Variovorax paradoxus: one gene and its partners. Each later gene encodes a partner of the first gene's protein in a complex. Links are inferred from orthologs where the notes say so. Each region holds a gene or a part of one and is shown in the gene's direction. Other genes may lie near its edges. The genes, in order: QFZ47_RS18595, QFZ47_RS27795 and QFZ47_RS27790.

The links.
Region 2: the proteins of QFZ47_RS18595 (region 1) and QFZ47_RS27795 are in contact, whole or in part, in a cryo-EM structure (PDB 9GE8), measured with the Escherichia coli proteins. The link is inferred for Variovorax paradoxus from one-to-one orthologs.
Region 3: the proteins of QFZ47_RS18595 (region 1) and QFZ47_RS27790 are in contact, whole or in part, in a cryo-EM structure (PDB 9GE8), measured with the Escherichia coli proteins. The link is inferred for Variovorax paradoxus from one-to-one orthologs.

Annotation. Positions count from the first base shown.
Region 1 is NZ_JAUSXL010000002.1:3,158,181-3,161,475, forward strand. What follows is about bases 95-3,241. They hold QFZ47_RS18595 (ABC transporter permease), read left to right. Parts: upstream 95-483; coding sequence 484-3,000; downstream 3,001-3,241. Other genes in these bases: QFZ47_RS18590 (formate dehydrogenase accessory sulfurtransferase FdhD), read left to right, coding at 95-418; QFZ47_RS18600 (LysR family transcriptional regulator), read right to left, coding at 3,059-3,241. Also shown: more of QFZ47_RS18590, read left to right, coding at 1-94; more of QFZ47_RS18600, read right to left, coding at 3,242-3,295.
Region 2 is NZ_JAUSXL010000002.1:5,095,636-5,098,783, forward strand. What follows is about bases 1-3,000. They hold QFZ47_RS27795 (arylesterase), read left to right. Parts: upstream 1-1,164; coding sequence 1,165-1,836; downstream 1,837-3,000. Other genes in these bases: QFZ47_RS27785 (hypothetical protein), read right to left, coding at 1-447; QFZ47_RS27790 (ABC transporter ATP-binding protein), read right to left, coding at 444-1,166; QFZ47_RS27800 (hypothetical protein), read right to left, coding at 1,912-2,115; QFZ47_RS27805 (cystathionine beta-lyase), read right to left, coding at 2,228-3,000. In the rest of the region: more of QFZ47_RS27805, read right to left, coding at 3,001-3,148. UniProt on the Escherichia coli protein: TesA is a multifunctional esterase that can act as a thioesterase, lysophospholipase and protease.
Region 3 is NZ_JAUSXL010000002.1:5,094,793-5,097,938, reverse strand. What follows is about bases 1-2,998. They hold QFZ47_RS27790 (ABC transporter ATP-binding protein), read left to right. Parts: upstream 1-1,137; coding sequence 1,138-1,860; downstream 1,861-2,998. Other genes in these bases: rlmB (23S rRNA (guanosine(2251)-2'-O)-methyltransferase RlmB), read left to right, coding at 2,884-2,998; QFZ47_RS27785 (hypothetical protein), read left to right, coding at 1,857-2,837; QFZ47_RS27795 (arylesterase), read right to left, coding at 468-1,139; QFZ47_RS27800 (hypothetical protein), read left to right, coding at 189-392; QFZ47_RS27805 (cystathionine beta-lyase), read left to right, coding at 1-76. Outside these bases: more of rlmB, read left to right, coding at 2,999-3,146.

The DNA of each region.
Region 1 (3,295 bases):
GATCCGGCTCCAGGAGAGCACCTACAAGTCGGCCGGGTCGGTGCACGGCTGCGCGCTGTTCACGCTCGAGCCCGGCGGCACGGAGGTCACGATGCATTGCTTCGTGGAGGATGTGGGCCGCCACAACGCCATAGACACCATCGCGGGCTGGTGCGCCATGCAGCCGCCGGATGCGCTGGCAGGCGACCGCGTGTTCTACACCACCGGCCGGCTCACGAGCGAAATGGTGATCAAGTCGGCACAGATGGGCGTGCCCATCGTGGTCTCGCGCAGCGGCATCACGCAGATGGGCCACGAGGTGGCAACGCGCGTGGGCCTGTGCGCGATCGGCCGCGCGACCAACCGGCACTTCGTCTGCTACGCGGGCGTGGAGCGGCTGGTGCTGCAGCCGGAACTCGCGCGCCGCAGCCCGGCATAGTCACCCTGCCGGCGCTAAGCCCCTGAAAAGGCGCTGGCGCACCCGCGTCGGCTATCGTCTCGCCCATGAATGCCTCTTTCCGCCTTGGCTGGCGCACCCTCTGGCGCGATCTGCGTGCCGGCGAACTGCGCCTCTTGATCGTTGCCGTGGTGCTGGCCGTGGCCGCGCTCACGGCGGTCGGCTTCTTTGCCGATCGGCTGAAGGGAGGCCTGCAGCGCGATGCGCGGCAACTGCTCGGCGGCGACGCGGTGGTCGTGAGCGACAACCCCACGCCCGAAGCCTTCGTCGCGCAGGCCCGCGCCTTCGGGCTTCAGGGCTCCGGCACCTACGGCTTTCCGACCATGGCACGGGCCAGCGATGCCCAGGGCGGCGCCAGCAAGCTGGTGGCCCTGAAGGCCGTGGCCGCGGGCTATCCGTTGCGCGGCAATCTGCAGACTGCGAGCGCCCCCGATGTTCCCGGCACCCTCACGCGCGACATTCCGCCGGCGGGCGAGGTCTGGGTCGATGCCTCGCTGCTCGACTCGCTGGCGCTCAAGGCGGGGGACACGCTTCTTCTTGGCGACACCGGCCTTCGCATCGGCCGCGTGATCACGCTCGAACCCGACCGGGGCGCGGGCTTCATGAGTTTTGCGCCGCGCGTGATGCTCAACCAGGCCGATGTGCCGCGCACCGGCCTCGTGCAGCCTGCGAGCCGTGTCGGCTACCGCTATGCCGTGGCGGGCGAGAACGCGGCCGTCAAGCGCTTTTCCGACTGGGCCGAGGCCGCGATCAAGAAGGGCGAGCTGCGCGGCGTGCGGCTCGACTCCTTCGAGGGCGGGCGCCCCGAAATGCGCCAGACGCTGGACCGCGCCGAGAAATTCCTGAGCCTGGTCGCGCTGCTCGCGGCGCTGCTGTCGGCCGTGGCGGTGGCACTGGCCGCGCGCGGCTTCGCGGCCAGCCATCTCGACGACTGCGCCATGCTGCGCGTGCTCGGCCAGAGCCAGCGCACCATCGCGCTGGCCTACTCGTTCGAATTTGCCGTCGTCGGCCTCGTGGCCAGCAGCCTCGGCGTGGCGATCGGCTTCGGCGTGCATTACGTGTTCGTGGTGCTGCTCGCGGGGCTGGTGGAAGCGGCGCTGCCCGCGGCCACCCTGTGGCCCGTGGCCTTCGGCCTGGGCATGGGGCTCACGCTGCTGTTCGCCTTCGGCCTGCCGCCGGTGCTGCAGCTGGCCAGGGTGCCGCCGCTGCGGGTGATCCGGCGCGACGTCGGCGGGCTCAAGCCCGCGTCGCTCGCGGTGCTGGGCATTGGCGTGGCGGGCTTCGCGGCCTTGCTGATCGCGGCCAGCAGCGACCTGAAGCTGGGCCTGATCGCGGTGGGCGGCTTCGCGGGCGCTGTGGCCGTGTTTGCTCTCCTGAGCTGGCTCGCGGTGAAGGTGCTGCGCCGCAGCGTCAATGAAACCACCGCGCCGCGCTGGCTGGTGCTGGCCACGCGCCAGATCTCGGCGCGGCCGGCCTACGCAGTGGTGCAGGTCAGCGCGCTGGCCGTCGGCCTGCTCGCGCTGGTGCTGCTGGTGCTGCTGCGCACCGACCTGGTCGCGAGCTGGCGCAAGGCCACGCCGCCCGATGCGCCGAACCGCTTCGTGATCAACGTCATGCCCGACCAGAGCACGGCGTTCCAGAAATCGCTGCGCGATGCCGGCGTGAACAAGTTCGACTGGTATCCGATGATCCGCGGCCGCCTGGTGGCCGTCAACGACAAGCCGGTGTCGCCCGACGACTACGTTGAAGACCGCGCCAAGCGCCTGGTGGACCGCGAGTTCAACCTCAGCAACAGCGTGGCGGCGCCGGCACACAACAGCATCGTGGCGGGGGCGTGGAAGCCCGATGCGCCGGGCGAAGTGAGCGTGGAAGAAGGCCTGGCCGAAACGCTCGGCCTCAAGCTCGGCGATGTGCTGCGCTTCGACATCGGCGGCATGCAGAACGATGCGCGCATCACATCGCTGCGCAAGGTCGACTGGGGCTCGATGCATGCGAACTTCTTCGTGATGTACACCGTGGCCGCGTTGCCCGACGTGCCGGTGACCTACATGGGCGCCTTCCGCGCGCCCGAGACGCGGGGCTTCGACAACGCGCTGGTGCGCAGCTACCCCAACGTGACCAACGTCGACATGAGCGCCACCATCAACCAGGTGCAGCGCGTGCTCGACCAGGTGATCCGTGCGGTCGAGTTCCTGTTCGGCTTCACGCTCGCGGCGGGGCTGGTGGTGCTGTTCGCCGCGGTCACCGCCACGCGCGAGGAGCGCGCGCGCGAGTTCGCGGTGATGCGCGCGGTGGGCGCACGGGCCAGCCTGCTGCGCCAGGTGCAGCGGGCCGAGCTCGCGGGCGTGGGCCTGCTGGCGGGCTTCCTCGCGAGCATCGTGGCGTCGGCCATCGGCTGGGGCCTCGCGCGCTACGTGTTCGACTTCACCTGGACGGCGTCGCCCCTGGTGCCGATCGCCGGTGCGCTCGCGGGCGCGGTGCTGGCGCTGGCCGCAGGCTGGTGGGGCTTGCGTGACGTGCTGCGCAGGCCGGTGGTCGAGACGCTGCGGCGCGCGGCGGAATAGATTTTTCTTCCGGCAAGGGCGGGCAGGGCGGAGAGCGTCGGGGCGCCGGCTGGCGTGATCAGCGAGCCGGCGGCAAGTCTTCCCTGAACATGTGCTCGCTCGCGAAGTCCACGAAAGCCCGCACCTTCGGCGACAGCTGCCGGCTCGACGGCCACAGCGCCGAGAACTGCCCCTGGCGCACCAGGTGCGTTTCGAGCACGCGCTGCAGTTCGCCGCGGCAGAGCGAATCGCGCGCGAGAAAGTCTGGCATATAGGCCACGCCGAGGCCGGCCACCGCCGCGCCGAGCATGGCTTC
Region 2 (3,148 bases), 1.9 Mb from region 1 along the record:
GACCACGATGGCCGCGACCAGCCCGCCCAGCCAGGTCTTGGCGGTCCAGCCGCCGACGATGCCCGCGATCAGCGCGGGCACCAGCGCAAAGCCGAACACGCTGCCACGCAGCGGTTCGTCGAAATCGATGTCGACGAACAGCACGTCGGGCGTGTTGAGGCAGCGCGCGCCGTAGCTGTTGCGGGTGATGACGGTGTCGCCCTGCCGCTCGACGATTTCCTCGCGGATGGGCATGCCTTCGGCGCCGTTGTAGGCCAGCTTGCGCTCGCGGCGGTTGAGCTGCTCGCCGCCGGCGATGCGTTCGAAGGCCTCCCGCGTGCGCTGGTCGGCATGCGCCTGCGCGGCGATCGGGCTCTCGTCGGACCAGCCGTGGCGCCGCACGATGATCTGCTTGCCCGCCACCCGCTCCTGGATGCGGCCCTCGGCCCAGAACCGGGGAACGATCATGCCTGCAGCGAGGCCACCAGCACAGGCGTCGATTCGTTGAGCGCCATGCGGCCGGCCTCGATGGTGATGCGCCGTTCGCACTGGGCCGCAATGCCGCGGTCGTGGGTGACGAGCACGAGCGTGGTGCCGAGCTCGCGGTTGAGGTCGAACATCAGCTTCATGACCTGTTCACCGGTCGCGAAGTCGAGGCTGCCGGTGGGCTCATCGGCCAACAGCAGGGCCGGCTGCACCACGAAGGCCCGGGCCAGCGCCACGCGCTGCTGCTCGCCGCCCGAGAGCACCTTGGGATAGTGGCCCAGGCGCTGGCCGAGTCCGACGCGCCCGAGCATCTCGGTGGCGGCCTTGCGCGCGTCCTTGCGGTCGGCCAGTTCGAGCGGCAGCATCACATTCTCGAGCGCGCTCAGGTTGCCGAGCAGCTGGAAGCTCTGGAACACGAAGCCCACGCGCTGGGCGCGCAGCGCGGCGCGCTCGTCCTCGTCGATGGCGAAGATGTCATCGCCCGCCAGCCTGACAGTGCCGCGCGTGGGCGTGTCGAGCCCGGCGATGATCGACAGCAGCGTGCTCTTGCCCGAACCCGAGGCACCGACGATGGCGGCGGTTTCCCGCGCGCCCAGGGTGAAATCGATGTTCTGCAAAATGTCGAGCGTACCGGCCGAATCGGTCACGGACTTGAACACATGCTCGACAGCGACAATGGCATCAGACGGGGGTTGGGACATGGAAAGGCTTTTCGTTTTGAAACGACGTGACTTTATCTTGAGCGCAGCGGCATTCGGCAGCGCAGGGGCTTGGACGGCGAGCCATGCCCAGGCCGCCGCGCCCGGCAAACCGGTCATCCTGGTGCTCGGCGATTCGCTGAGCGCCGAATACGGCCTGAAGCGCGGCGAAGGCTGGGTGCCCCTGCTCGAGAAGCGGCTCGCACAGCAGAAGATCCCGGCCACGGTGGTCAATGCCAGCATCAGCGGCGACACCAGCTCGGGCGGACGCGCCCGCTTTGCCTCGCTGCTGGCGCAGCACAAGCCCAGCCACGTGGTGGTCGAGCTGGGCGCCAACGACGCGCTGCGAGGCCTGCCGCTGCAGAACACCGAGGACAACCTGCTGCAGATCACCAAGGCCGCGCAGGCGGCCGGGGCCAAGGTGCTGATCGTCGGCATCCAGGTGCCGCCCAACTACGGCGGCGACTACACGCGGCGCTTCGAAGCCGTGTTCGGCAAGGTGGCCAGCGCCACCAAGGCGGCGCTGGTTCCGTTCCTGCTCAAGGGCGTGGCCGATGCGCCCGATGCGCTCGCGCTGTTCCAGGCCGATCGCATTCATCCGACCGCCGCCGCGCAGCCGCAGTTGCTCGACAACGTATGGCCGGAGCTGCGCAAGCTGCTCGCGGCCAGGTAAGCCGACCGCAACAAAAAAGCCGCTCCAGGCCCGGAGGCCTGCAGCGGCTTTTTTGTCGATAGCCTTGATTTCGGATCAACCGTTCTTGGTCGGCAGATCGGGCACCGTCGGCGGATCGCGTTCGAGCGAGGCCACGTCGGTTTCCGGGTCACCCGGGGCCAGGCCGTCGCTGCTTGGCGAGAGCTTGCGATTGGCCTTTTCGCGGAGCTTCTCTTCCTTTTTCTTCTTCTTGGCCAGCTCCTTCTGGCGCTTTTCGTAGCCGTAATTGGGTGTTGCCACTGTTCTCTCCTTGAACGAGGCAGTCAAAGCGACTGCGTGTCATCCAACTGTAAGCGATAACGGTGCACCCAAAGCCGCGCAGCGGTCGGCCTCTGCATCCGGAAAACTTCGCTTACATCCGCGCGAGCGCCTGCTGCAGGTCGGCCCGCAGGTCTTCCACATCCTCCAGCCCGACCGAGAAGCGCACCAGCGTGCCCTTGTGGGGCCAGCGCGCCACGCTGGCATCGCGCATCAGGCCGATGTCGTAGGGCACCACGAGGCTCACCGGGCCGCCCCACGAATAGCCGAGGCGGAACAGGTTCAGGCTGTCGCAGAAGCGGTCGACCTGCTCGGTGCTGTAGCGCTCGTCGAACACGATCGAGAACAGGCCCGCGGCCAGGTCGGCGCCGCCGCACAGTGCACGCCAGTTCGCATGGCCGGGCGACTCCTCGAGCGCAGGATGCAGCACCTGCGCGACCTCTTCGCGGCCGCCGAGCCAGCGCGCCAGCTCGCGCGCCGAACGGTCGTGCGCGGCATAGCGCAACCCGATGCTCGGCAGCGACCGCAGCAGAGTTTCCACATCGCCGACGCCGACGCCGAAGCCCGTGCGCATGTGCGTGAGCTTGAGCGCGCGATGCAGCCGCTCGTCGCGCGTGACGACGCTGCCCATCAGCACATCGCCGCCGCCGCTCGGGTATTTGGTGAGCGCGTGAACCGAGATGTCCACGCCCTGCCCGCTGCCGTTGAAATCGAAGGGGGCGAATGCCAGGCCCGCGCCCCAGGTGTTGTCCAGCGCCGTCACCACGCCGCGCGCACGGCAGGCTTTCACCAGCGCCGGCAGGTCGGGAAACTCCATCGTCACCGAGCCCGCGGCCTCGAGCCACACCAGCCGCGTGCGCTCCGAGAGCTTGGCGGCCAGATCGGACGGGTTCATCGCGTCGTACATGCGGTGCGTGATGCCGAAGTTGGCCAGTTCGCCGGTCGCCAGCGCCTTGTTGGGGCCGTAGGCGTTGTCGGGAATCAGCACCTCGTCGCCGCTCTTCAGGAAGGCGAA
Region 3 (3,146 bases), 1.9 Mb from region 1 along the record:
GGTGCGCTTCTCGGTCGGGCTGGAGGATGTGGAAGACCTGCGGGCCGACCTGCAGCAGGCGCTCGCGCGGATGTAAGCGAAGTTTTCCGGATGCAGAGGCCGACCGCTGCGCGGCTTTGGGTGCACCGTTATCGCTTACAGTTGGATGACACGCAGTCGCTTTGACTGCCTCGTTCAAGGAGAGAACAGTGGCAACACCCAATTACGGCTACGAAAAGCGCCAGAAGGAGCTGGCCAAGAAGAAGAAAAAGGAAGAGAAGCTCCGCGAAAAGGCCAATCGCAAGCTCTCGCCAAGCAGCGACGGCCTGGCCCCGGGTGACCCGGAAACCGACGTGGCCTCGCTCGAACGCGATCCGCCGACGGTGCCCGATCTGCCGACCAAGAACGGTTGATCCGAAATCAAGGCTATCGACAAAAAAGCCGCTGCAGGCCTCCGGGCCTGGAGCGGCTTTTTTGTTGCGGTCGGCTTACCTGGCCGCGAGCAGCTTGCGCAGCTCCGGCCATACGTTGTCGAGCAACTGCGGCTGCGCGGCGGCGGTCGGATGAATGCGATCGGCCTGGAACAGCGCGAGCGCATCGGGCGCATCGGCCACGCCCTTGAGCAGGAACGGAACCAGCGCCGCCTTGGTGGCGCTGGCCACCTTGCCGAACACGGCTTCGAAGCGCCGCGTGTAGTCGCCGCCGTAGTTGGGCGGCACCTGGATGCCGACGATCAGCACCTTGGCCCCGGCCGCCTGCGCGGCCTTGGTGATCTGCAGCAGGTTGTCCTCGGTGTTCTGCAGCGGCAGGCCTCGCAGCGCGTCGTTGGCGCCCAGCTCGACCACCACGTGGCTGGGCTTGTGCTGCGCCAGCAGCGAGGCAAAGCGGGCGCGTCCGCCCGAGCTGGTGTCGCCGCTGATGCTGGCATTGACCACCGTGGCCGGGATCTTCTGCTGTGCGAGCCGCTTCTCGAGCAGGGGCACCCAGCCTTCGCCGCGCTTCAGGCCGTATTCGGCGCTCAGCGAATCGCCGAGCACCAGGATGACCGGTTTGCCGGGCGCGGCGGCCTGGGCATGGCTCGCCGTCCAAGCCCCTGCGCTGCCGAATGCCGCTGCGCTCAAGATAAAGTCACGTCGTTTCAAAACGAAAAGCCTTTCCATGTCCCAACCCCCGTCTGATGCCATTGTCGCTGTCGAGCATGTGTTCAAGTCCGTGACCGATTCGGCCGGTACGCTCGACATTTTGCAGAACATCGATTTCACCCTGGGCGCGCGGGAAACCGCCGCCATCGTCGGTGCCTCGGGTTCGGGCAAGAGCACGCTGCTGTCGATCATCGCCGGGCTCGACACGCCCACGCGCGGCACTGTCAGGCTGGCGGGCGATGACATCTTCGCCATCGACGAGGACGAGCGCGCCGCGCTGCGCGCCCAGCGCGTGGGCTTCGTGTTCCAGAGCTTCCAGCTGCTCGGCAACCTGAGCGCGCTCGAGAATGTGATGCTGCCGCTCGAACTGGCCGACCGCAAGGACGCGCGCAAGGCCGCCACCGAGATGCTCGGGCGCGTCGGACTCGGCCAGCGCCTGGGCCACTATCCCAAGGTGCTCTCGGGCGGCGAGCAGCAGCGCGTGGCGCTGGCCCGGGCCTTCGTGGTGCAGCCGGCCCTGCTGTTGGCCGATGAGCCCACCGGCAGCCTCGACTTCGCGACCGGTGAACAGGTCATGAAGCTGATGTTCGACCTCAACCGCGAGCTCGGCACCACGCTCGTGCTCGTCACCCACGACCGCGGCATTGCGGCCCAGTGCGAACGGCGCATCACCATCGAGGCCGGCCGCATGGCGCTCAACGAATCGACGCCTGTGCTGGTGGCCTCGCTGCAGGCATGATCGTTCCCCGGTTCTGGGCCGAGGGCCGCATCCAGGAGCGGGTGGCGGGCAAGCAGATCATCGTGCGGCGCCACGGCTGGTCCGACGAGAGCCCGATCGCCGCGCAGGCGCATGCCGACCAGCGCACGCGGGAGGCCTTCGAACGCATCGCCGGCGGCGAGCAGCTCAACCGCCGCGAGCGCAAGCTGGCCTACAACGGCGCCGAAGGCATGCCCATCCGCGAGGAAATCGTCGAGCGGCAGGGCGACACCGTCATCACCCGCAACAGCTACGGCGCGCGCTGCCTCAACACGCCCGACGTGCTGTTCGTCGACATCGATTTCGACGAACCGCTGCGTGGCAGCGTGTTCGGCTTTGCGCTGGTGCCCGCGCTGATCGCGGGCATCGTCGGCGGCTGGACCGCCAAGACCTGGCTGGGCGGGCTGGTCGCGGCCATCGTGGTCTTTGCCGTCGCCTACCGCATCGGCCTGCGCAAGAAGCGCGGCGAGGCCAGCGACGATCCCGCGCCCGAGAAGCGCGCGGCCGGGCGCATCGGGCGCTTCGTCCATCAGCACCCCGACTGGCATTTGCGCATCTACCGCACGCCGGCCGGCTTCCGCGTGCTGGCGATGCACGACGTCTTCAGCCCGGCCGACATCGCGGTGGCCGACTGCTTCCAGGCGCTGGGTGTCGACAAGGTCTACGCGCGCATGTGCCGCAACCAGAACTGCTTTCGCGCCCGCCTGAGCGCCAAGCCCTGGCGCATCGGCATCGGCGAGCACATGCGGCCGCGGCCGGGCGTCTGGCCCGTGTCGCCCGAGAAGCTGCCGGTGCGCGATGCCTGGGTCGCGCGCTACGAAAAGGCCGCCGCGGGCCATGCCGCCTGCCAGTACCTGGAGAGCGCCGGCAACAGCGCGCGGGTGCATGCGAATGCGCTGGCGGTGCAGCAATTGCACGACGAACGCACGCGAGCGCTGAGCGGCCTGCCCATCGCCTGAGGATCGCCTGAAGATCCGGGCCGGCCAGGGTAGGGATAATCAGGGGATGTCTTCCCCCAAAGTGATCTTCGGCTTCCATGCCGTGGGCGTGCGCATCAAGACCGCGCCCAAATCGGTGCTCGAAGTGATGTTCGACAGCAGCCGGCGCGATGCGCGCATGAAACAGTTCATCGCGCGCGCCCAAGAAGCCGGTGTGCGGCTGGTCGAGGCCGACGGGCTGCGGCTCGCCAAGCTCAGCGGCAGCCATGGCCACCAGGGCGTGGCTGCGCGGGTCGAGCCCATCGCGCAAGTGCGTTCGCTCGACGAGCT